3 regions of the Kitasatospora sp. NPDC059795 genome follow, and region 2 is predicted to be linked to each of the others. Evidence: riboswitches for the same ligand, from Rfam matches in the RefSeq annotation. Region 2 holds a riboswitch; each other region holds the start of a gene.
The links. A riboswitch is a leader RNA that binds a small molecule or an ion and turns the genes downstream of it on or off. The one in region 2 is predicted to bind cobalamin.
Positions count from the first base shown of each region.

Region 1 (7,032 bases), on a different contig from region 2:
CGGGTGGGGCCGGCCCGGGGTGGGAAGGGAGTGTCAGGAGATGTTGAGGGTGATGTCGTCGAGGACGAAGGAGGTCTGCTTGGTGTAGTCCTCTGCGCCGGTGAACTTGAGGGTGACGCTCTGACCGGCGTAGGCGGCGAGGTTGAAGGTGCGCTGCTGGTAGCCGGCGGCGGCGTTGGTGTTGTTGTAGGTGGCGAGGGTGGTGCCGTTGGCGGTGACGGTGAGGGTGTCGAAGACGGTGGTGGTGGAGGAGGCGCTGTCGATGTGGAGCCAGAAGCTCAGGTTGTAGGCGGAGCAGCCGGCGGGCAGGGTGACGGTCTGGGCGAGGGCGTCGGTGTTGGTGGCGCCGTACCCGTCGAGCCAGGCGTCGTAGCTGCCGGAGTGCGCGGGCTCACTGGAGCTGGAGTTGATGGTGGAGCTGCCGCCGCTGTTGGTCTCGGTCCAGCCGGAGGTGCTGCCGGTCTCGAAGCCCGGGTTGGTGATCAGCTGGGCGGCGGTGCAGGTGGTGCCGCCGCTCGCGGCGACCGTCCAGGTGAAGGCGGCGGTTGCGGAGGGGCCGGTGGAGTCCGTCGCGGTGACGGTGACCGTGCCGGTGCCGGCGGTGGTCGGGGTGCCGCTGATCAGACCGGTCGAGGGGTTGACGGTGAGGCCGACGGGCAGGCCGGTGGCCGACCAGGCGAGGGTGCCGCCGGCGGTGTCGGTGGCGGCGAGCTGGAGGCTGGTCGCGGTGCCGACGGTGGCGGTGCGGGCCCCCGGGTCGGTGACGGTGACCGAGCCGGTGTTGCCGGTGGAGCCGCCCTGGGCGAGCCACGCGGTGGCGTTGAGGGCGAGCGCGGCGTCGGTGCCGGCCGGGTCGTTCCAGCCGTTGTACAGGGTGTTGCCGGGCTGGCCGGTGCCGTCGTCGATCGGCGAGGAGTCGCCCCAGATCGCCACCCGGCCCTTGCCGAAGGTGGAGGTGACGAACGCGGCGCCGGTGTTGCCGCTGTAACCGGTGCGGTAGAGCAGGCCCTTGACGTTGGGGTTGTCGGCGGGCTTGAGGGTGAAGGTGGTGCCGTTGCGGATGATCGAGCCGGTGACGGTGCCGAACGGCCCGTTGAGCACCGGGTCGCCGGCGGAGGTGATCGCCCGCGGGTTGTCGGTGGTGATGTTCAGCAGGTCGACGGAGAACCCGAACGGGTCGGTGTTGTTGACGCCGTTGCTGGTCAGCAGGTCGTTGATGATCGCCGGGGAGTCCCAGCCGTCGTTGTTTCGGTCGCTCTGGGTGTGGTCGGAGATCAGGAAGAGGCCGCCGCCGTTCTGGACGAACGTCATGACGGCGGTCTTCTCGGCGGCGCTGAGCCGGATGTTGGGCTCGGGGATCACGAACTCGTCGAAGTTGGCGAGGTCGAGCGCGCCGCCCGTGCCGTAGGTGATGGTGTTGCCGGCGGGCAGCGTCTTGAGGCTGTAGTTTCCGGTCTTCTGCAGGGCCACGCCCCAGGCGGAGAGGGCGCCGGTCCAGCTGGTCTCGCCGGTCGGGTTGGCGTTCTGCGCCAGCGGGTCGGGCTGGCTGGTGGAGATGATCCAGTCGGCGTTGCCCGCGGTCTCCGCCTTGGTGTTGTCGAACAGAACTCGCTTGGGGGTGGCGGCGGCCGCGGCGGCGCTCTTGGGGGTGGCCGCGGTGGCGTGCTGCGGGACGGCGCTCGCGCCGGCGGCGGCCACCAGTGCGGCGGCGGCGAGGGCCAGCGGGCGGGCGGCCTTCCACGTTCTGATCATCTGTCAATCTCCTCGAACCACAGGGACCATGGGGTGCGCTACGCGCGTAGGCGGGCACACGCTGCCATGGTGGGGTAAGCGGAGCTTGAACGGAACATGTCGATCGCGCGCCGTCCACAATGGGCGGATTTGCGCAGACGTGAGAGTGATCACGTAGCGCCGACGGCAGAAAGCAGGCCCGGAACGCCAGGTGGGACGGCGTTCCGGGCCCGGACGGGCTGACGGCGCGTCAGGCGGCCAGCAGCGCCGGGACGGTCCGCGGCCGGCTCTCCGCGTCGATGGCGACGAAGGTGAGCCGGCCGGTGGCGACCCGGGTGACCGGGCCGGTGGCGTTCCAGCGTTCCGCGGTGACGGTGACGTGGACGGTCATCGACGTGCGGCCGGCCCGTTCGAGCTCGGCGTGCGCGGTGAGCAGGTCGCCGGCCCGGACCGGGGCCAGGAAGGTCATGCCGTCCACGGCGGCGGTGACGGCCGGGCCCTCGGCGTGCCGGGCGGCGGACGCGGCGGCGGCGTCGTCGATGAGCTTCATCACCACGCCGCCGTGGATGGTGCCGTAGAGGTTGGTGTCGTGTTCGCTCATGATGTGGGCGAGCGTGACCTGGGACGCCTGCGCGGGCTTTGCGGCGGCCGCCTCGGGTACGACGGTCTGGTCTGCCACGGGAACTCTCCTTCGCGAGTCGCGGCTCGGACGATCCGCGGCGCCGGTGGGCTCCGCGGGCGGCGGCAGGTCTTCGGACTCGCGGGCATCTCCCGTGGAGGGCCTGTCTACTGGCCGTCGCTTCCCGGGCCGATCGGGCCCAGTGCGTGTGACGGCGGTCGTTCCCGCTCACCGCTGCGAGGCAGTCCTGGACTCGCACCAGGTTCCCTCTTGCGACGCTCCCGCCGTTGATCGGACGGGGCGAACCGCTGCCCGACCAGCCTATCTCCCCGTTCGAGGTGCTCCGCCCTTGGGTCTGAAGGCAGACGCCGGGACCTGCCCTACGGCTGTGCCGGTCGGCGCCAGGGGGCGTCGGGGGCGGTCGGGGCGGGGTCGGCGGCGGTGCGCAGCGCGTAGGTGTCCTCGTCCACGGGCCCCAGGTAGTGGTGGCCGGTGAAGTGGCACCAGGCGGGGAGGTCGAGCGGGGCGGCGGGGTCGGTGGCGCGGACGTGCACGAGGGTGCCGGCGGGGGCGTCGGCGATGGCGGCGCGCAGGCGCAGCAGCAGGGTGACGCAGAGCAGGCCGCGTCCGTCGAAGGCCAGTGCCGTGGCAGGCAGCCTTTGTCGCGACGGGGTGGAGGTTGCCTGCGGCGGCACGTGGTAGGTCATCGTCGGCTCCGGACGGCTGCGGTGGCGATGGCGGGCAGGGTGAGCAGGGCGAGCAGGCCGCCGCCGAAGGCGAGGACGGAGTAGCCGGAGAGGTCGACGACGGCGCCGGAGGCGAGGCCGCCGGTGGCGCCGGAGAGCGAGACGGCGACGTCCACGCTGCCCTGGGTCTTGGCGCGGGTGGCGAGCGGGACGCCGTCGGTGAGGATGGCGGTGCCGGAGACCAGGCCGAAGTTCCAGCCGAGGCCGAGCAGCACGAGGGCGAGCGCGAGCAGCGGGACGGAGTGCGCGGGGGCGAGGGCGGCGAGCAGTCCGGCGGCGACCAGGGTGAGGCAGGCGGCGGCGCCGACGGCGAGCGGGCCGTGCCGGTCGACGAGGCGTCCGGTGAGCGGGGAGGGCAGGTACATCGCGGCGACGTGCAGGGCGATGACCAGTCCGGAGGCGGCGGTGCCCCGGCCGGCGTCGTGCATGTGGACGGGCGTCATGGTCATCACGCCGACCATGACCAGCTGGGTGACCACCATGACCTGGGCGCCGAGCAGAACGCGGTTGCGCACCACGGCAGTTGACGCGTCGGCCGGCCGGTCCGCAGGCTCGGCGGCGGAGGCTGCGGCGGGTGCCGCGGCGGCGGGCTCGGCGGCGGGGGCCGCGGCGGCGGGGGCCGCGGCGGCGGGGGCCGCGGCGGCGCGGGCGACCAGCATCGGGTCGGGGTGCAGCCGGGTGGCGAGGACGAGGGCGGCGGCGGTGTAGGCGAGGCCGGCCAGCAGGAACGGCCCGGCGAGGCGTGGCAGGTGCAGGGCGTGGGCGACGGCACCGGTGGGGGCGGCCAGGTTGGGGCCGAGGACGCCGCCGAGGGTGGTGGCGACGAGCACGGTGGAGATCGCGCGGGCGCGGTGCCCGGGGGCGGCGAGGTCGGCGCCGGCGTAGCGGGCCTGGAGGTTGGTGGCGCTGCCGGCGCCGTAGACGAACAGCGCGAGGAAGAGCAGCACGGGACTGTCGAGGGCGGCGGCGACGATGACGCCGACGCTGCCGACAGCGCCGGTGGCGTAGCCGGCGGTGAGTCCGGGGCGGCGGCCGCGGGCGGCGGATATCCGGCTGACCATGATCGCGGCGAGGGCGCTGCCGGCGGTGAACAGGGCGCTGGGCAGTCCGGCGAGCGCGGTGCTGCCGAGCATGTCCTTGGCGAGGACGGCGCCGACGGTGATGCCGGCGGCGAGCCCGGCGCCGCTGAGGATCTGGGCGGTGACCAGGGTGCGCAGGATGTGCCGTTGGACGGCGGGGTCGGCGGCGAGTTCGGCGGCGAGTTCGGCGGGCGGTGGTGCGGTGGTGCTGATCCTGGTCCTCACGGCTCTCCCCTGTTCTCCAAGTTTTCGTGGAATACCCTATCGATCGCTTACCGAGCGACCGCCGGGCGCACGAATGCGGGCGGGGAGCGCCGGATGAATGCGGCGAGCGCCCCCCGTGCGGGTGAGAGAGGAGGCGCGGTGCCCCGAGTGCCCGTTCTGCCGGGCGGGCCGCTGGGACGCTGGGGCGATGATCTCTCGACGCGGACTTCTCTTTGCCTCCGGCGGCGTGGTGACGGCCGCCGCCCTGACCGGCCCCGGGGCCGGCGCCTCGCTCGCGGCGGGCGCGACGCCGCAGGACGACCCGGCCCGGCGGGAGGCAGCGCTGATCATGGCGCGCCGCATCCTGCTGACGGACGCCGACCACAACGACCTGACACTCGACTACCTGAAGCTGCTCACCGGCCGTACCCGCCTCAAGCCGACCGACACCCGGGACGTCGTGGTGGTCGGCGCGGGCGTCTCCGGCATGGTGTGCGCCCGGCTGCTGCAGGCGGCGGGCCACCGGGTGCGGGTGCTGGAGGCGAACCGCAGCCGGGTGGGCGGCCGGGTGAAGACCTTCCGCGGCGAGGTGTGGCAGGACGGGCGGCTGCACGCGGAGGCCGGCGCGATGCGCATCCCGTCCAGCCACCTGCTGACCCTCGCGCTCGCCGACCACCTGAAGGTGCCGCGCCGCCCGTTCGACCTGGTGGACCTCCCGCCGGTGCCGGACCAGGTGTCCAACGACTCCAAGGTGACGTACAAGTCCTGGACGGGCGAGGAGTTCAGCAGCGGCGAGGCCCCGGTGTACGTCGCGCCGAAGGGCCTCGGCAGCCGCTTCGTGCACGTCAACGGGCAGACCGTCAGCAAGGGCGCGTACAGCGCCGATCCGGGCCCGATCAACAAGAGCTTCGGCTGGAACAGCAACCAGACCACCGCGGCCGCCTTCGACAAGGCCCTCGACACCGCCCGCGCCTACACCATGGTGAAGAACCCCGACGGCACCTGGACCGACAAGCCGATCGCCGAACGCGTCGAGGGCATGGCCAACCTGCTGTACGACATGGACGGCTACTCACTGCTGCGCTACCTCCAGGAGGGCGAGGGCTGGAGCGACGCCCAGATCCAGGCCGTCGGCACACTGGAGAACCTGACCAGCCGACTGTCCTACGGTTTCCTGCACTCGGTGTTCGACGCCGGCGACATCAACCCCTCCGTCACCTACTTCGAGTTCAACGCGGGCACCGACGCGCTGACCGAGGCCCTCGCCAAGGACCTGCACATCGAGCGCGGCCAGGTCGTCACCCGCGTCGCCACCGACGACAGCGGCGTGACGCTGACCGCCGAACCGGAGACCGGCCCGGAGGACGAGGCCTGCGACGGCGCGATCGGCGGCAAGGCCACCGAGTACCGGGCCGACATGGTGGTGCTGGCGGTGCCGTTCGCGGCGCTGCGGCACGTCGACTTCGCGCCGCTGCTCCCCTACGGCAAGCGCCGGGCGATCAACGAGCTCAAGCACGACACCGCGCACAAGGTGCTGCTGGAGTTCACCGAACGCTGGTGGGAGTGGGACGAGAACACCTGGAAGGACAAGCTCGGCACCGACTACCGGCCCGCCCCGCACGGCGACGCGGTGGCGGCGGTCGGCGGCGGCTGCGTCTCCGACGAGGCCAGCCGGTTCGTCTACTTCCCCTCCCACCCCAGTGACGGCGGCGCGCCCGGCGGCGTGGTGCTGGCCGCCTACAACTGGGCGGAGGACGCGCTGCGCTTCGACTCCCTCACCCCCGCCGACCGGCACACCGAGGCGCTGGAGCACCTGACCGAGCTGTACGGCGAGCGGATCCGGCGCTACGTCACCGACCGGCACGTGTCGCAGTCCTGGCTGCGCAACCGCTGGGCACTGGGCGAGGCCGTCATCGAGACGCCCGGGCAGCTGCTCAGCCTCGGCCCGCACGTGGCGACGCCGGTGGCAGGGCGGCTGTTCTTCGCCGGCGACCACTGCCAGCCGCGCTACCACGCGTGGATCTCCGGCGCGATCGCCTCCGGCACGGAGGCCGCGGTGCAGTTGGTCGACGCGATCTGACGGCGCACGCCCGCCGCCCAGCACGCCCGCCGCCCGGCCCGGGCGGCGGGCGTTCCCGTGCCCGGGGCTGCGGGGGCGTGGTTGAGCGGCCGTCAGTAGGTCTGGGATGCGGTCGGTCGGCCGTCGCCGGGCCTCTCGCGGCCTGGTGAGCGGCCGTCAGCAGGAACCTCGGGGCGTGGCAGACCGGCCGTCGCGGGCCCGGGCCGGGGTCGAGCGGCCGTGTCCCGGCGGCCGGTGCGGCGGGGGCCCCGATAGCATCGGCGCATGCGCGACACCGGCGGGGACCAGCAGCGCTCGGTGCTGCTGGCGTTCCGCTCGGCGGTGGCGCTGCACCGGCTGCTGGACGTGCTGCCGGTCTTCGAGGGCGACGGCCGGATCTCCCGCTGGTTCACCCTCGTGCCGGGCTCCCGTTTCGACCTGGAGGCGCTGGCCGCGCTGGACCGTTCCGGCGCCCGGGTGATCGACTTCGAGCAGGCCACCGGCCGGCCGTTCGACCTGATTCTGACGACCAGTCCGAAGGGCGCGCTGGCCAGTCTCTCGGGCCGGGCCCGGGCGCTGCTGCCGCACGGTGCG
Region 1 is NZ_JBHWID010000026.1:16,217-23,248, forward strand. It holds gene ACFV4P_RS33055 (putative Ig domain-containing protein) at 34-1,752, opposite strand; gene ACFV4P_RS33060 (acyl-CoA thioesterase) at 1,982-2,410, opposite strand; cobalamin riboswitch at 2,457-2,675, opposite strand; gene ACFV4P_RS33065 (sulfurtransferase TusA family protein) at 2,731-3,057, opposite strand; gene ACFV4P_RS33070 (MFS transporter) at 3,054-4,388, opposite strand; gene ACFV4P_RS33075 (flavin monoamine oxidase family protein) at 4,588-6,459, shown strand; gene ACFV4P_RS33080 (translation initiation factor 2) at 6,724-7,032, shown strand, end outside.
Region 1: another riboswitch for cobalamin. It lies ahead of ACFV4P_RS33060 (acyl-CoA thioesterase); the one in region 2 lies ahead of ACFV4P_RS00330 (HoxN/HupN/NixA family nickel/cobalt transporter).

Region 2 (7,032 bases):
GCACGTCCTCCGGCAGCGCGAGCACCGCCCGTTCCCGGGTGAGCAGCAGGACGGAGCCGCACGGTGGGCAGCCGGTGAGGTAGCGGACGTTGGCGGCGCGGGTGATCAGCGCGGCGTCGGCACCGGAGGCGCTGCAGTACTCGCGGAGGCGTTCGCGTCGGGCGGCGTGCGCGTCGGACATGCTCCGAGCGTACGAACCGGGCCCCGGGGCCGCCCGTCGGGACGGGCCCGATCGGTGGCGGGAATGCGGCGGGCCCGGGCCGTGTTGTGGCCACATGAAAACGGCAATCGTTGCCGGGATTGGAAGGTTCGAGATGGCGCGCAGCGAGCTGCGACCGGTGATCACGCTCCGGTCCACGGCGGGCACGGGCTTCAGCTACGTCACCCGCAAGAACCGGCGGACCACCCCCGATCGGATCGTGCTGCGGAAGTTCGACCCGGTGGCGGGGCGGCACGTGGAGTTCCGCGAGGCCCGCTGACCACCCACACGTTCGAAGGCTTGCAGAAGGAGGAGCAGATGAAGCAGGGAGTGCACCCCGAGTACCGTCCGGTGGTGTTCCGGGACAGGACGGGCGGCCTGTCGTTCCTGACCGGCTCCACCGCGTCGAGCGGTCGGACGGTCGAGTGGACGGACGGGCGGACGTACCCGGTGGTGGACGTCGAGACGTCCTCCGCGAGCCACCCGTTCTACACCGGCAAGGCCCGCCTGCTGGACACCGCGGGCCGAGTGGAGCTGTACCGCCGCAGGTACGGCCTCTGACGCCAAGATGCCGAAGGGCCCCGGGAGTTGACGAGACTCCCGGGGCCCTTCGGCGTGCTCATCGGCCGGCCGGCGGGGGGACGGAGACCACCAGGGTGAGCCGGCAGTCGACGGCGCCCTCGTTGCGGTAGCTGTGCGCGACGCCGGCCTCGTAGGAGGCGGTGGAGCCGGCCCGGATGCGGTGGGCGCGGCCGTCGAGCATCAGGGTGAGTTCGCCCTCGTCGATCCGGGCGATCTCGACGGTCCCGGGCGGGTGCGGGTCGGAGGCGTGGGTCTCGCCGGGGCGCAGGTGCCAGCTCCACAGTTCCAGCGGGCCGGGGGCCTCGATGCCGTTGAGCAGGACGCCGCTGCCGCCGTCCGGGCCGCTCCACAGCCGGACGGCCTCCTCGGCGGGGACGATCCGCACCACTGAGGTCTCGTCGTAGTCGAGCAGCCGGGCGATCGAGACGCCGAGGGCGTCGGCGAGCCGGACCACGGTGCCGACGCTGGGGTTGGTGCGGGCCTGCTCGATCTGGACCACCATGCCGCGGCTGACGCCGGAGCGGGCCGCGAGGGCGTCCAGGGTGTGGCCGCGTTCGGTGCGCAGCCGTTTGAGGTTGCGGGCGAGGGCCTGGGTGACGAGATCGGGTTCCGGCACGCTTGAGTCCAATATTTTAGTTGGGTCGGTTCATTGGGTTGAACTATGCTGCGACCGCACAACAGATCCATCGACTGTACTGCGGAGTCCACCATGCTGACCTCTCCCCCGCTCTCGTGAGCGCCGCCTTCGCACTGCTCGCCAGCCTGCTCTGGGGCGTCGCCGACTACGGCGGCGGGGCGATCACCCGCCGGCTGCCCGCGCTCGGCGTCGTGGTGCTCTCGCAGACCGCGGCGGCCCTGGTCCTGGTGGTGGCCGTCACCGCCACCGGCGGCTGGGCGGACGCCGGACCCGGGCTCTGGTACGCCGTCGCCGCCGGCGTGATCGGGCCGGTCGCGCTGCTCGCCTTCTACCGGGCACTGGCGCTCGGGCCGATGGGCGTGGTCTCGCCGCTGGCCACCGTGGGCGTGCTGGTGCCGATCGGGGTGGGCCTGTTCCTCGGCGAACGGCCGGGCGCAGTCCAGGGGTTGGGGATCCTGGTGGCGATCGCCGGGGTCGCGCTGGCGGGCGGCCCGCAGCGCGGCGGGGCGGCCGTGAGCCGCCGGGTGCTCGTCCTCACCCTCTCCGCCGCGTTCGCGTTCGGCGCGGTGCTCGCGCTGATCGCGCACGCCGGCACCGGCGGCGGACTGCTGCTGGCGCTGTGCGTGCAACGACTGACCAACGCGGTGGTCGGCGTCGGCATGCTGGCCGCCGCCGCCCGCCGGGAGCCGCTCGAACTGCGCGGCGCGGCCCGCTCGTTGCCCTCGCTGACCGCCGTCGGCGTCGCCGACGTCGCCGCGAACGGCCTGTACGCCGCCGCCAGCCACCTGGGTTCGGTCGCGGTGGCGGCGGTGCTGGCCTCGCTCTACCCCGTGGTGACGGCGCTGATGGCGCGCGGCCTGCTCAAGGAGCGCCTGCTGCGGGTCCAGCTGGTCGGCGCGGGGCTGGCCGTCGCCGGAACGCTGATCCTTGCGGCAGGTTGACGCCGGATCAGGCCGCCCCGGCCCCGGCGAAGGCCTTGGAGCGCCGGGCGATCCGCCAGTAGCCGATCGCCGCCGCCCACACCACCACGAACAGGCCGACGATCACGAAGCCCACGTTGTCCAGGCCCAGTCCGGCGATCCAGCCGGACACCGGATCGTCCAGGCCGAACTTGTCGTGCAGCACCGCGACCAGCTCGATGGTGCCGATCACGAAGGCCACCGCGATCGACAGCCCCGTGATGGTCAGGTTGTAGTACACCTTGCGGACGGGGTTGGAGAACGCCCACTGGTAGGCGAAGTTCATGAACGTGCCGTCCAGCGTGTCGAACAGGCTCATCCCCGCCGCGAACAGCAGCGGCAGGCAGACGATCGCGTACCAGGGCAGGCCGGACGCCGCGCCCGAGCCCGCCATCACCATCAGCGTGACCTCGGTGGCCGTGTCGAAGCCCAGGCCCAGCACCATGCCCACCGGGAACATCTGACCGGGCCGGGTGATCGAACGGGTCGCCCGGCCCAGCACCCGGGCCAGGAAGCCCCGGGAGTCCAGGTGCTTCTCCAGCTCGGCCTCGTCGTACTCGCCGGCCCGCATCGCCCGGAACACCCTCAGGATGCCCAGCAGGGCCACCAGGTTGAGCGCCGCGATCAGGTAGAGGAACGCGCCCGAGGCGGTGGTGCCGACGGTGCCCAGCACCTGATGGGTCGTCGAACCCTCGTCCATCAGCGTGCCCGCCAGCGCCGCGCCGCCGGCCACCAGCGCGGCCATCAGCACCACCATCGAGGAGTGCCCGAGGGCGAACCAGAAGCCCACCGAGACCGGCCGGCGGCCGTCCGCCATCAGCTTGCGGGTGGTGTTGTCGATCACCGCGATGTGGTCGGCGTCGAAGGCGTGCCGCATGCCCAGGGTGTACGCCGTGACACCCAGGCCCACACCGAACACCTGGGTGCCGACCTGGTACTTCTCCGGCACCACCAGCAGCAGCAGCGTCCCGAACGCCACCACGTGCAGCAGCAGGATCACCGCCATCAGGCCGACGGTGCGCAGGGTGTCCTCCCGCCGCCAGCGGAAGGACGGCAGGGGGGAGCCCGGAACGTTTCCGGGCATGGTCGAATCGGACGCGGTCATCCGCGCATCACGCTCCAGCACCTCGTGGATCACTTCGTGAGATGCCGTGGCCGGTCTCCTGGCTGACGGGGTGTTCGGCGTCGGCGCCCGGCCTTCCCGGCCGCGAACGGCCAGTGGCACGAGGTGGGAGCCGACGACTCCCCGATCACAGTGGCGAGGGCCGCTCCGGACTCCTGTGACGAGCACAGTGCACCGGCTTCCCGAACACCACGGCCCGCCCACCGTAGATGCGCTCCCCCTTCGGCGGCAAGACGGCACCGTCGCGCAGGTGTCGAAGATCACCCCGCCCGGCGGGCCGACCGCCCGTCAGGCCATCCAGAAGAACACGCAGGTCATCCGCTTCTCCTCCAGCGTCCGGCCGTAGTACTCGGTCGCGGTGTGCATCAGGTTGGCGGTGTACAGCAGCAGCCGGTTGTAGCGGTGCGGGACGGCCAGGTCCTCGGTGAACGAGTCCGGCGGGACGAACCGGGTGCCGAGCGCGTCCACCAGGTTGTTGTGCGGCGCCACCACGGTGTTCCCGCCGAGCCGGCCGCCCGGCAGGCTCTGCCGGTAGAAGCTCGTCCCGCACCGCTTCGGCACGTTCGGGTTCAGGTACAGCACGGCCGCGTACCGGCACAGCGAACGCGAGTCGGTGTGCGGCCGCGGCTCGCACTCCCCCTCCCCCACCACCTGCACGCAGTTGTGGTTGAACGTCCCGCCCTCGGCCTCGCCCAGCGCCCACACCCTCGGCACCCCGACGGTCTCCCGCACCACCGTCTCGACCTGCGCCAACTCGTCCGGCTCCAGCCCCGGCATCCCCCGCAACCCCGGCCACGACTCCGGCTTGTGCGGGTACCCCTCGTCCCAGTCGGTACGCGCCAGATGCCGGGCACGCACCGCGTCCGGATCCGGGAGGACGTCGTCCAGCACCCAGTAGTCCCGACCCCTGGTCGGTTTGCGGTACGGCAGGACCGGAAGGGCCGGAGTCGGACGCGGACCCTGAAACGGCTGTACGGGCATGGACCCGACAATAGGAGCGCACCCGGGGGCCCTCGCCCAAGCCCCGGTCAACCTTCCGTCAAGGCTTCCTCCGGTGACGGAGCGTCAGCGCATTTGCCTGGAACTGGTCGTCGGCCTCCCAAGTACACAGCGGGCGCGCGTATCTCGTCAGCAGGTCGCCGAGTAGCGACCCCGGCCCTCCGGGCACTCGCCGACGCCTGTCTCGACTGCAGTACGAACTTCTGAACATACCCGCTGCCGCCACGCCAACGCACTATGCTCCCCCACTCGACCGTCACGAATCTCACACGACCCGACAGGTTTGAACGGAGTCACCTGCATGGCCTACCGCCAGTCCGGACAGCGCAGCACCGCCGACCCCTTGAAGCCGCTACTGGAGTCCTGGCAGAAGTCCCTCATCGACCTGGGCTTTCGAAACCGCCTGGTGCACTACCGGCGCGGCAGCAAGCAGGCAGGTACAGACATCATTGCCCCGGAACTGACGCAGGTGCTGGAAACACTGCCCAAGGGATGCCTGTTCGCCCCGGTGCTGGAGTCTCTCTCCGGTGGCGGATCACAGCCCGAACTGCCTGGACACACCGGTGTGCAACTCTCGAAGCCGACCGGCGGTCGGCCTGTCGACACTCCCAGTTCCCGCGCTGGTGGTGGCAGCACCCGGCTCGGTCTTCGCACCAGTAAAACGACCCAGGCCGAGCAGGACAGGCACCTCAAACGCCTGGCCACCGTCGCGCAGGAGAAGTACAACGACTTCGGACTCTGGGTTCTGCACCTCGGCGTCGGTTTCCTCCACTGGCGTCCGGCCGCCGACGCTGAACCTGTGGCCTCACCTCTGCTGTTGATACCTGTGCGGCTGCGCAAGTGGAAGGGCGACTCCTTCCTCCTGGAGCTCAACGGAGACGAGGAGTTGAGCTTCAACCCCGCGCTGGCCGTCAAGATGGAGGAGATGGGCATCGAGTGGCCCGCTCCCGAGCAGATCGAGCCCACCGACGCGATGGTTCTGCTGGACCAGGTTCGGCGGACCGTCTCGGACCGCGCCGGATGGCAGGTCAGTGAGCGCATCGTCCTGGACGCCTTCAACTCCAGCAAGGAGGTGATGTACCGAGATCTTCGGGACAACATGCACCGGATCCTGGCCAGCCCGCTGGTGCGCACCCTGGGTCTGGGCGCCGACACGGCAGGCACCGTGGACGCGTTCGACTTCGATCCGGTGCCACTCGACCTGATCGACCAGAAGCAGCCACCGGAACAGGCTCCACTCGTGCTGGATGCCGACTCCTCCCAACGTCAATGCATCGCCGCCGCGGTCGAGGGGCGCAGCTTCGTCATGGACGGCCCACCCGGCACGGGCAAAAGTCAGACCATCACCAACATCATCGCGGGCCTCCTGGAGAAGGGCCGCAGTGTCCTGTTCGTCAGCGAGAAAGCAGCTGCACTCGACGTGGTGCGCAACCGCCTTGAGCAGATCGGCCTGGACGACTACGTCCTTGCGCTGCACAGCAATACCGCCAACCGCAAGCAAGTGGCCCAGGATCTCGGCCGATCGCTCACCGCGCCCCGCAGGTCCTTCCCGACCTCGCGCCGCGATGAACTCCTCACCGCCCAGGAGCTGCGCCGAGAGCTCTCGGGCTACGCCATGGCGATGAACGAACACCACGACGGCATGAACCGTTCCCTGCACGACATCCTGGGCCGTGTCTCGCTGCTGCACTCGCTGCCGCAGCTCGCCCCGGAGCCGGAGTTCGACACCGCCGGCCTCACGGAGGAACGCCTTCGCGGCATCCTCGACAGCGCGCGCTGGGTGTCCCGCTCCTGGCGACCCGCAGTGGAGGGAGAGTCGTTCGTCTGGCGTCAGCTGAGCGGAACCGGCGGCGAGCTGGATTCCCTCGCAAGAGCCTTGGAAGACTTCGCTGCCCTGCGCAACGCCCTGGTGCAGCACACGTCATTGATAGAAGCCATGGGTTGGGACGGCCTCTACGACGCCGAATGCCTGATGAATGCGATACGACTGGGTGCCCACAGGCCTGTTGTCCCCATCGCCTGGTTGGAGACCGAGCCAACCGCTCTCACCGATGGCATCCGAACGTTCGAACGTCGGCTGGACGCAGTAGAGGCCGCCGAGCAGGCGGCGCACGACCTGCTCGGACCGCAATGGGCCGAACTTGCGAGGCCGGCCGCACCGGTTTCTCCCGAGCCCGGGCCGAAGGAGCAGGCACTGGGTGAACTCTCTCCGCCGGGTATGAGGCTGTCCGATGCCACCGCTCCGCAGGTCAGTGCGCTTGCGGACCGGATGGCCGCCGACGCGCAGAACCTGGAACAGGTACGGCAGCAACTGGCCCGCACCGCCCGCGTGTACGGCATCCCCGCGCCGGAGAGCTGCGCACAGGGCCTGCGCCTGACCCGTCTGACCGAGCTGTCTCTGCCGGAGCAGACGGACAAGCCTCCCGCGAGATGGCTCACCCCGGTGGGCGCAGCCCAGGCCCGCACTGCCCTGGATCAACTGTCCGACACGATCGCCAATCTGCGGGCGACGCGTGACAGAGCCAGCCGGCGG
Region 2 is NZ_JBHWID010000001.1:64,051-71,082, reverse strand. It holds gene ACFV4P_RS00355 (aminopeptidase P family protein) at 1-181, opposite strand, end outside; gene rpmG (50S ribosomal protein L33) at 315-479, shown strand; gene ACFV4P_RS00345 (type B 50S ribosomal protein L31) at 518-760, shown strand; gene ACFV4P_RS00340 (XRE family transcriptional regulator) at 819-1,397, opposite strand; gene ACFV4P_RS00335 (EamA family transporter) at 1,514-2,359, shown strand; gene ACFV4P_RS00330 (HoxN/HupN/NixA family nickel/cobalt transporter) at 2,367-3,461, opposite strand; cobalamin riboswitch at 3,513-3,709, opposite strand; gene ACFV4P_RS00325 (DUF6445 family protein) at 3,789-4,481, opposite strand; gene ACFV4P_RS00320 (DUF4011 domain-containing protein) at 4,801-7,032, shown strand, end outside.

Region 3 (7,032 bases), on a different contig from region 2:
TCCAGCACGATCACCGCGACGTTGCTCAGCATCCGCCCAGCATGGCACTGGCAGGATTTCGCGGCAAAGGCGCATTCCTGCCATCTCGGCGGGCCGTTCGACCCGGACCTGGCCGATCCGCGCCGGGAGCGGTCCGGCACACTGTCCGGATGCACTCCCCGACCGACCGCGTCACGCTCGTCCGCCGCGCCCTCGACCACGACCTCGCCGGAGCCGCGGAGGTCACCGTCGAAGCCTTCGTCGGCGACGGCCACACCCGCCCCGGGTCCGACTACGTCGAGCTCCTGCGGGACGCCGCCCGGCGCAACCGGGAGGCCGAGGTGCTGGTCGCCGTCGACCGCGCCGGCGGCTCGGTGCTCGGCAGTGTGACGTTCGCCGCGGGCGGCAACCCGTGGGCGGACATCGCGCGTCCGGACGAGGGTGAGATCCGGATGCTGGCGGTCGGCACGGCGGCCCGCGGGCGCGGCGTCGGCCGGGCGCTGGTGTCCGCGGCGATCGACCGCAGCCGGGAACTCGGACTGGCCGGGATGGCGTTCTCCACCCGGCCGACGATGACCGCCGCGCATCGGATCTACGATGCTCTGGGCTTCGTCCGGACCCCGGAACGGGACTGGGCGCCGGCCCCCGGGGTGGACCTGATGGTCTACACGATGCGGTTCTGAGGCCTCTCCGGCGTGGTTCCCGTTGTCTACGCGCGGCACCACGCCGCGACACGCGGCTACTACATCTGGTGCCGCCAGCTCCAGCCGCCACAACATGTATGCTCGACTCGCTGTCGAAGCAGGGGAACCCGGTGCAAATCCGGGACTGCCCCGCAACGGTGAGCGGGCTGTAGCGACGCCCGCGCAGTCCGAGGACCTGCCGACGGTGTGCGACACGGCATCCCCGCAGACGCCATGCAGCACAGCTTTGCCGTCCGGCCTCGCGGGCGGGCCGGGGGTGGGTCTTTCGCGCGCCGATCGAGCGTTTCGGCGTGCCGTCCTCCCCTGTCCTCCCGTGTGCCACCGGACACCTCGATCCACGTCCGTCGCCGCCACAGGAGAGAGTGCGCCTTGACCGTCGCCGCCTCAGTCACCCTGCCGTCCCAGGGTTCCGCCGACGCCTTCACCGACCCCGGTGCGGCGCTGCTTCGGCTGCTCACCGACCGCAGCACCGACCTCCCCCAGGTGGACCCCGGCCACGTCGCCGCCGCCGCGCTGCGCGGCCGCCACGCCGGTTCGGACTTCGCCGAGCTGCGCGGGCTGGCCGTGGAGGCCGCCGCGTCGATGATCGCCGAGGACCCGCAGTACTCGAAGCTGGCCGCGCGCCTGCTGGCGATGGAGATCGCCGACGAGGCCGCCACCCAGGGCGTCACCTCGTTCTCCGCCTCGATCGCCGTCGGCCACGCCGAGGGCCTGATCGGTGACGCCACCGCCGAGTTCGTCGCCGCGCACACCGAGCTGTTCGACTCGCTGATCGACGCCTCCGGCGACGACCGCTTCGAGTACTTCGGCCTGCGCACCGTGCAGTCCCGCTACCTGCTGCGCCACCCGATCACCCGCAAGGTGGTCGAGACCCCGCAGCACTTCCTGCTGCGCGTCGCGGCGGGCCTGGCGGTCGGCACCTCCGAGCAGTCGGTGCTGGAGGTGGCCGAGCTCTACAAGCTGATGAGCCGCCTGGAGTACCTGACCAGCTCCCCCACGCTGTTCAACTCCGGCACCCGGCACCCGCAGATGTCCTCCTGCTACCTGCTGGACTCGCCGCTGGACAACCTGGACTCGATCTACAACCGGTACGCGCAGATCGCCCGGCTGTCCAAGCACGCCGGCGGCATCGGCCTGTCCTACTCGCGGATCCGCTCCCGCGGCTCGCTGATCCGCGGCACCAACGGCAAGTCGAACGGCATCGTCCCGTTCCTGCGCACCCTGGACTCCTCCGTGGCGGCGGTCAACCAGGGCGGACGGCGCAAGGGCGCGGCCTGCGTGTACCTGGAGACCTGGCACGCCGACATCGAGGAGTTCCTGGAGCTCCGCGACAACACCGGCGAAGAGGCCCGGCGCACCCACAACCTGAACCTGGCGCACTGGATCCCGGACGAGTTCATGCGCCGCGTCAACGCCAACGAGGACTGGTCGTTGTTCTCCCCGGCGGACGTGCCCGAGCTGGTCGACCTGTGGGGCGCCGACTTCGACGAGGCGTACCGCAAGGCCGAGCTGGCCGGCAAGGCCGTGCGCACCATCCCCGCGCAGACCCTGTACGCCCGCATGATGCGCACCCTGGCGCAGACCGGCAACGGCTGGATGACCTTCAAGGACGCCTCCAACCGGGCCGCCAACCAGACCGCGCTGCCGGGCCGCACGGTGCACTCCTCGAACCTGTGCACCGAGATCCTGGAGGTCACCGACGACTCCGAGACCGCGGTCTGCAACCTGGGCTCGGTCAACCTGGGCGCGCACGTCGCCCCGGGCGCCACCGCCGACGACCTGGTCAACGCCATGGACTGGGACCGCCTGGACGCCACCGTGCGCACCGCGGTGACCTTCCTCGACCGCGTGATCGACATCAACTTCTACCCGACCACCGAGGCCGGGACGTCCAACTCCCGCTGGCGCCCGGTGGGCCTCGGCGTGATGGGCCTGCAGGACGTCTTCTTCAAGCTGCGGCTGGACTTCGACTCCGCCGAGGCGAAGCAGCTGTCCACGCTGATCTCCGAGCGCATCATGCTCACCGCGTACGAGCGCTCCGCGGACCTGGCCGAGCAGTTCGGCCGCCACGAGGCGTACGGCGAGACCCGCGCGGCCCGCGGCCAGCTGCACATCGACCATTTCTTTAAAGACCAGCACAGCGGTGCGGCCGCCCCGCAGTGGACCGGCCGCTGGGACGCGCTGCGTGCCCGGATCGCCGAGACCGGCCTGCGCAACTCGCTGCTGCTGGCCATCGCGCCGACCGCGACCATCGCGTCCATCGCCGGCGTCTACGAGTGCATCGAGCCGCAGGTGTCCAACCTGTTCAAGCGCGAGACCCTGTCCGGCGAGTTCCTCCAGGTCAACCCGTACCTGGTGCGCGAGCTGAAGGAGCTCGGCGTCTGGGACCAGCAGACCCGGGACTCGCTGCGCGAGGCCAACGGCTCCGTGCAGGACTTCAAGTGGCTGCCGGAGAGCGTCCGTTCGCTGTACCGCACCGCGTGGGAGCTGCCGCAGCGCGCGCTGATCGACCTGGCCGCCGCCCGGCAGCCGTACATCGACCAGAGCCAGTCGCTGAACCTGTTCATGGCGGCGCCGACCATCGGCAAGCTCTCCTCGATGTACGCCTACGCGTGGAAGGTCGGTCTGAAGACCACCTACTACCTGCGGTCCCGTCCGGCGACCCGGATCGCGCAGGCCGCGTCGGGCACCGCCCGCACCGCCGCCCCGGTGCCGGTGCAGACCCCGACCCTCAGCCAGGCCGAGCAGGACGCCATCGCCTGCTCCCTGGAGAACCCCGAGTCCTGCGAGGCGTGCCAGTAATGAGCTCCGAAGACCAGAAGAAGATGCTGCTCGACCCGGGCTTCGAGCTGACCCTGCGTCCGATGCGCTACCCGTCGTTCTACGACCGGTACCGGGACGCGATCAAGAACACCTGGACCGTCGAGGAGGTGGACCTGCACTCCGACGTCGCCGACCTCGCCAAGCTCTCCGAGGGCGAGCGGCACATGATCGGCCGGCTGGTCGCGTTCTTCGCCACCGGTGACTCGATCGTCTCGAACAACGTGGTGCTGAGCCTCTACAAGCACATCAACTCGCCGGAGGCGCGGCTCTACCTGTCGCGGCAGCTGTTCGAGGAGGCCGTGCACGTCCAGTTCTACTTGACGCTGCTGGACACCTACCTGCCCGACCCGGAGGACCGCAACGCGGCCTTCGCCGCGGTGGAGAACATCCCCTCCATCGCGCAGAAGGCGCAGTTCTGCTTCAAGTACATGAACGCGGTCGACCACATCGACTCGCTGCAGAGCAAGGAGGACCGGCGGGCCTTCCTGCTGAACCTGATCTGCTTCGCGGCATGCGTCGAGGGCCTGTTCTTCTACGGCGCGTTCGCCTACGTGTACTGGTTCCGCAGCCGCGGCCTGCTGCACGGCCTGGCGACCGGCACCAACTGGGTGTTCCGCGACGAGTCGATGCACATGGACTTCGCGTTCTCGGTGGTCGACACCGTCCGCGAGGAGGAGCCCGACCTCTTCGACGACAAGATGGCCCAGCAGGTCACCGAGATGCTGGAGGAGGCCGTCGAGGCCGAGCTCCAGTTCGCCCAGGACCTCTGCGGCGACGGCCTGCCCGGCATGAACACCGAGTCGATGCGCCAGTACCTGGAGGCCGTCGCCGACCAGCGCCTGGCCCGGCTCGGCCTGCCGATCCGCTACGGCTCGACCAACCCGTTCGGGTTCATGGAGCTGCAGAACGTCCAGGAGCTGACCAACTTCTTCGAGCGCCGGGTCTCCGCGTACCAGGTCGCCGTCGAGGGCTCGGTCTCCTTCGACGACGACTTCTAGGCCGACGCCGGAACGACCCGAGGGCCGCACCCCCGCCGCAGAGCGGGGGTGCGGCCCTCGGCCGTGTCCGGGGGTGGCGGCCGGTCAGCCGCGGCCCGAGGTGCCGCTGGCCCAGAGCGAGCCGCCGGTGGACGGGCCGCCGTTCTGGGTGTAGATCACGAAGTTGGCGTCGTCCTGGAGCAGGGCGTACGCCCCGGTGTTGCCCCAGGTGGCGGTGCTCCACAGGGCGGCGGTGGTGCTGCCGGCCTTGTAGATCACCATGTTGCCGTCGGGCTGCACGGAGAGGTACGCGCCGGCGTTGCCCCAGGTGTTGGTGGACCAGATCGCGGCGCCGTCGCTGCGGCGGTAGAGCACCAGGTTGCCGTCGTCCTGCATGACCAGCCGGACGGTCGCCGACTGGGTCCACTGGTTGCTGTACAGGCGCTGCCCGGAGCCGATCTTGGACGGGAAGGCCGAGGTGCCGGTGGCCCACAGCGCGCCGCCGGTGCCCGGCCCGCCGCCGCGGCGGTAGACCACCACGTTGCCGTCGTCCTGCACGGTGGCGTACGCGCCGCCGCCGGAGGTGCTGCTGGCCCACAGCGCGCCGTCGTTGCCGGGGCCGCCGTTGCTGCGGTAGACGACCAGGTTGCCGTCGTCCTGCATCACGGCGTACGCGCCGGGGTTGCCGTAGGTGTTGGTGCCCCACAGGGCGCGGCCGCCGCCGACCTTCAGGTAGGCGACCAGGTTGCCGTCGGTCTGCATGGTCAGCGTGACCGCGTCGCTGCTGATGCTCTGGCCGGAGGCGAGGCGCCGGCCGGGCTGGAGGGAGTTGCCGGAGGCGGGCGAGGTGACGTCCAGGTAGCTGGCGTCGATGCCCAGGCTGATGCCGCCGTAGGTCTCGGTGACGTTGCCGGCGTACTGGTGGCCGCGGCGGCCGGGCATCCACTGGCCGGCGCCGGCGGGCAGGCCCATGCCGGCGTCGGTCACGTCGTGGTGCGAGTTCCAGGCGGCGGCCCACAGCACGTCGGGCTCCGGGTAGGAGCTGTCGTTGTACCGGGCGGAGAGGTCCTTCACGCCGCTGGCGGCGCCGGTGTAGATGCCCGAGCGGTAGCCCTTGCCGTGCAGCCGCGCCGTCCAGCCGGCCAGGTAGGCGACGACCCGGTCGCGGTAGACGGAGGAGTCGTAGCCCTCCATGTCGCTGTAGAGCACCGAGCCCTGTTGGAAGCCGAGGGCGGCGGCCTTGGCGACCGCGTCGTCGGCGGCGTCGGAGCCCTGCTGGCGGGCGACCGTCGGGTCGGCGTCGACCAGCAGGTTGCCGATGGAGGCCTGGCGGCCGACGTACAGCGGCATGAAGCCCCAGCCCTCGGCGTTGCGGGCGTCCACCCAGCTCTTCGTGGGCGAGGCGCAGGCCTGCGCGGGCCCGCCGAGGTACACGCTGGTGCCCCGGTACGGGGAGTTCGCCGCCCAGGCCGCCATGGTGGTGTCCGACGGCGCGGCGCAGCGGTCGAAGCCGTACCCGGCGACGTCGGTGCGCGGGGCGCCGGTCGCGGCGGCGGCCTTGGGGGCGGCCGGCGCGGCGACGCGGACCCCGGCGTCGAGGCTCGCGGTCTCCAGGATCTGCCGGACCTGCTCCGGGCCGGTGGCGTAACTCGCCGTCACCTCAAGGCCGCCGGCGCCGAGCCGGGCCTGGATCTGATGCCCGGCGGCGGCCTCGTCCAGGACGCTCCGCGGCACGGCCTGGCCGGGCACCACGGTGCCCTGGGTGCGTCCGGCCACCGCGGGCTGGATCAGCAGGCCGTCGGAGCGGCCGGGCGCGATGTGCGCCGGGCAGTCCTGGTCCGCGCCCGGGGTGCCCAGGTAGACGGCGCTCACGTCGAGCCGGACACAGGTGCGGGGGTTGGCGGCGAGGTCGACGACCGGCCAGTCCGCGGGTACCCGGGCGTGGAAGCCCTGGTAGTCGACCTGCTTGGTGCCCTGGCCCGCAGACGGCTGCGCCCCCGCGGCCCAGGCGTTGGGGACGGCCGCGGCCAGTCCCGTGACGGCGAGCGCGATGATCGCGGCCCGCCCTGCTGCACGACGTCGCATGCTGATGTCCCACCCCTGAAGTCGTGTCCGACCTGACATGTGGACAGGACTGTAGCGGACGGGAACGACGAAGGGCCGTACTCGAACTTCGAGTGCGGCCCTCTTGTGATCATCCGTCAGCTGTTGGGCGCCGTGGCGTACTTGGGGGTGCCTTCGGCCATCTGCCGCAGGGCGTCCTTGCGGTCGCGCTTGGAGAGCCGGTCGATGTACAGGTACCCGTACAGGTGGTCGGTCTCGTGCTGGAGGCAGCGGGCGAAGAAGCCGGTGCCCTCGACCCGGATCGGGTTGCCGTGCTTGTCCTGGCCGTTGACGGCCGCGTAGCCGGGGCGGGCGAGCTCCTGGTAGGCGGTGGGCACCGACAGGCAGCCCTCCTGGCCGTCGTCCAGGCTGCGGCGGCCCGCGGGGAGCTCCTCCAGCACCGGGTTGACGACGTGCCCGACGTGGCGGACGCCCTCGTCGTCGGG
Region 3 is NZ_JBHWID010000002.1:482,224-489,255, reverse strand. It holds gene ACFV4P_RS06155 (helix-turn-helix domain-containing protein) at 1-32, opposite strand, end outside; gene ACFV4P_RS06150 (GNAT family N-acetyltransferase) at 150-662, shown strand; cobalamin riboswitch at 749-881, shown strand; gene ACFV4P_RS06145 (ribonucleoside-diphosphate reductase subunit alpha) at 1,053-3,485, shown strand; gene ACFV4P_RS06140 (ribonucleotide-diphosphate reductase subunit beta) at 3,485-4,504, shown strand; gene ACFV4P_RS06135 (glycoside hydrolase domain-containing protein) at 4,589-6,568, opposite strand; gene def (peptide deformylase) at 6,685-7,032, opposite strand, start outside.
Region 3: another riboswitch for cobalamin. It lies ahead of ACFV4P_RS06145 (ribonucleoside-diphosphate reductase subunit alpha); the one in region 2 lies ahead of ACFV4P_RS00330 (HoxN/HupN/NixA family nickel/cobalt transporter).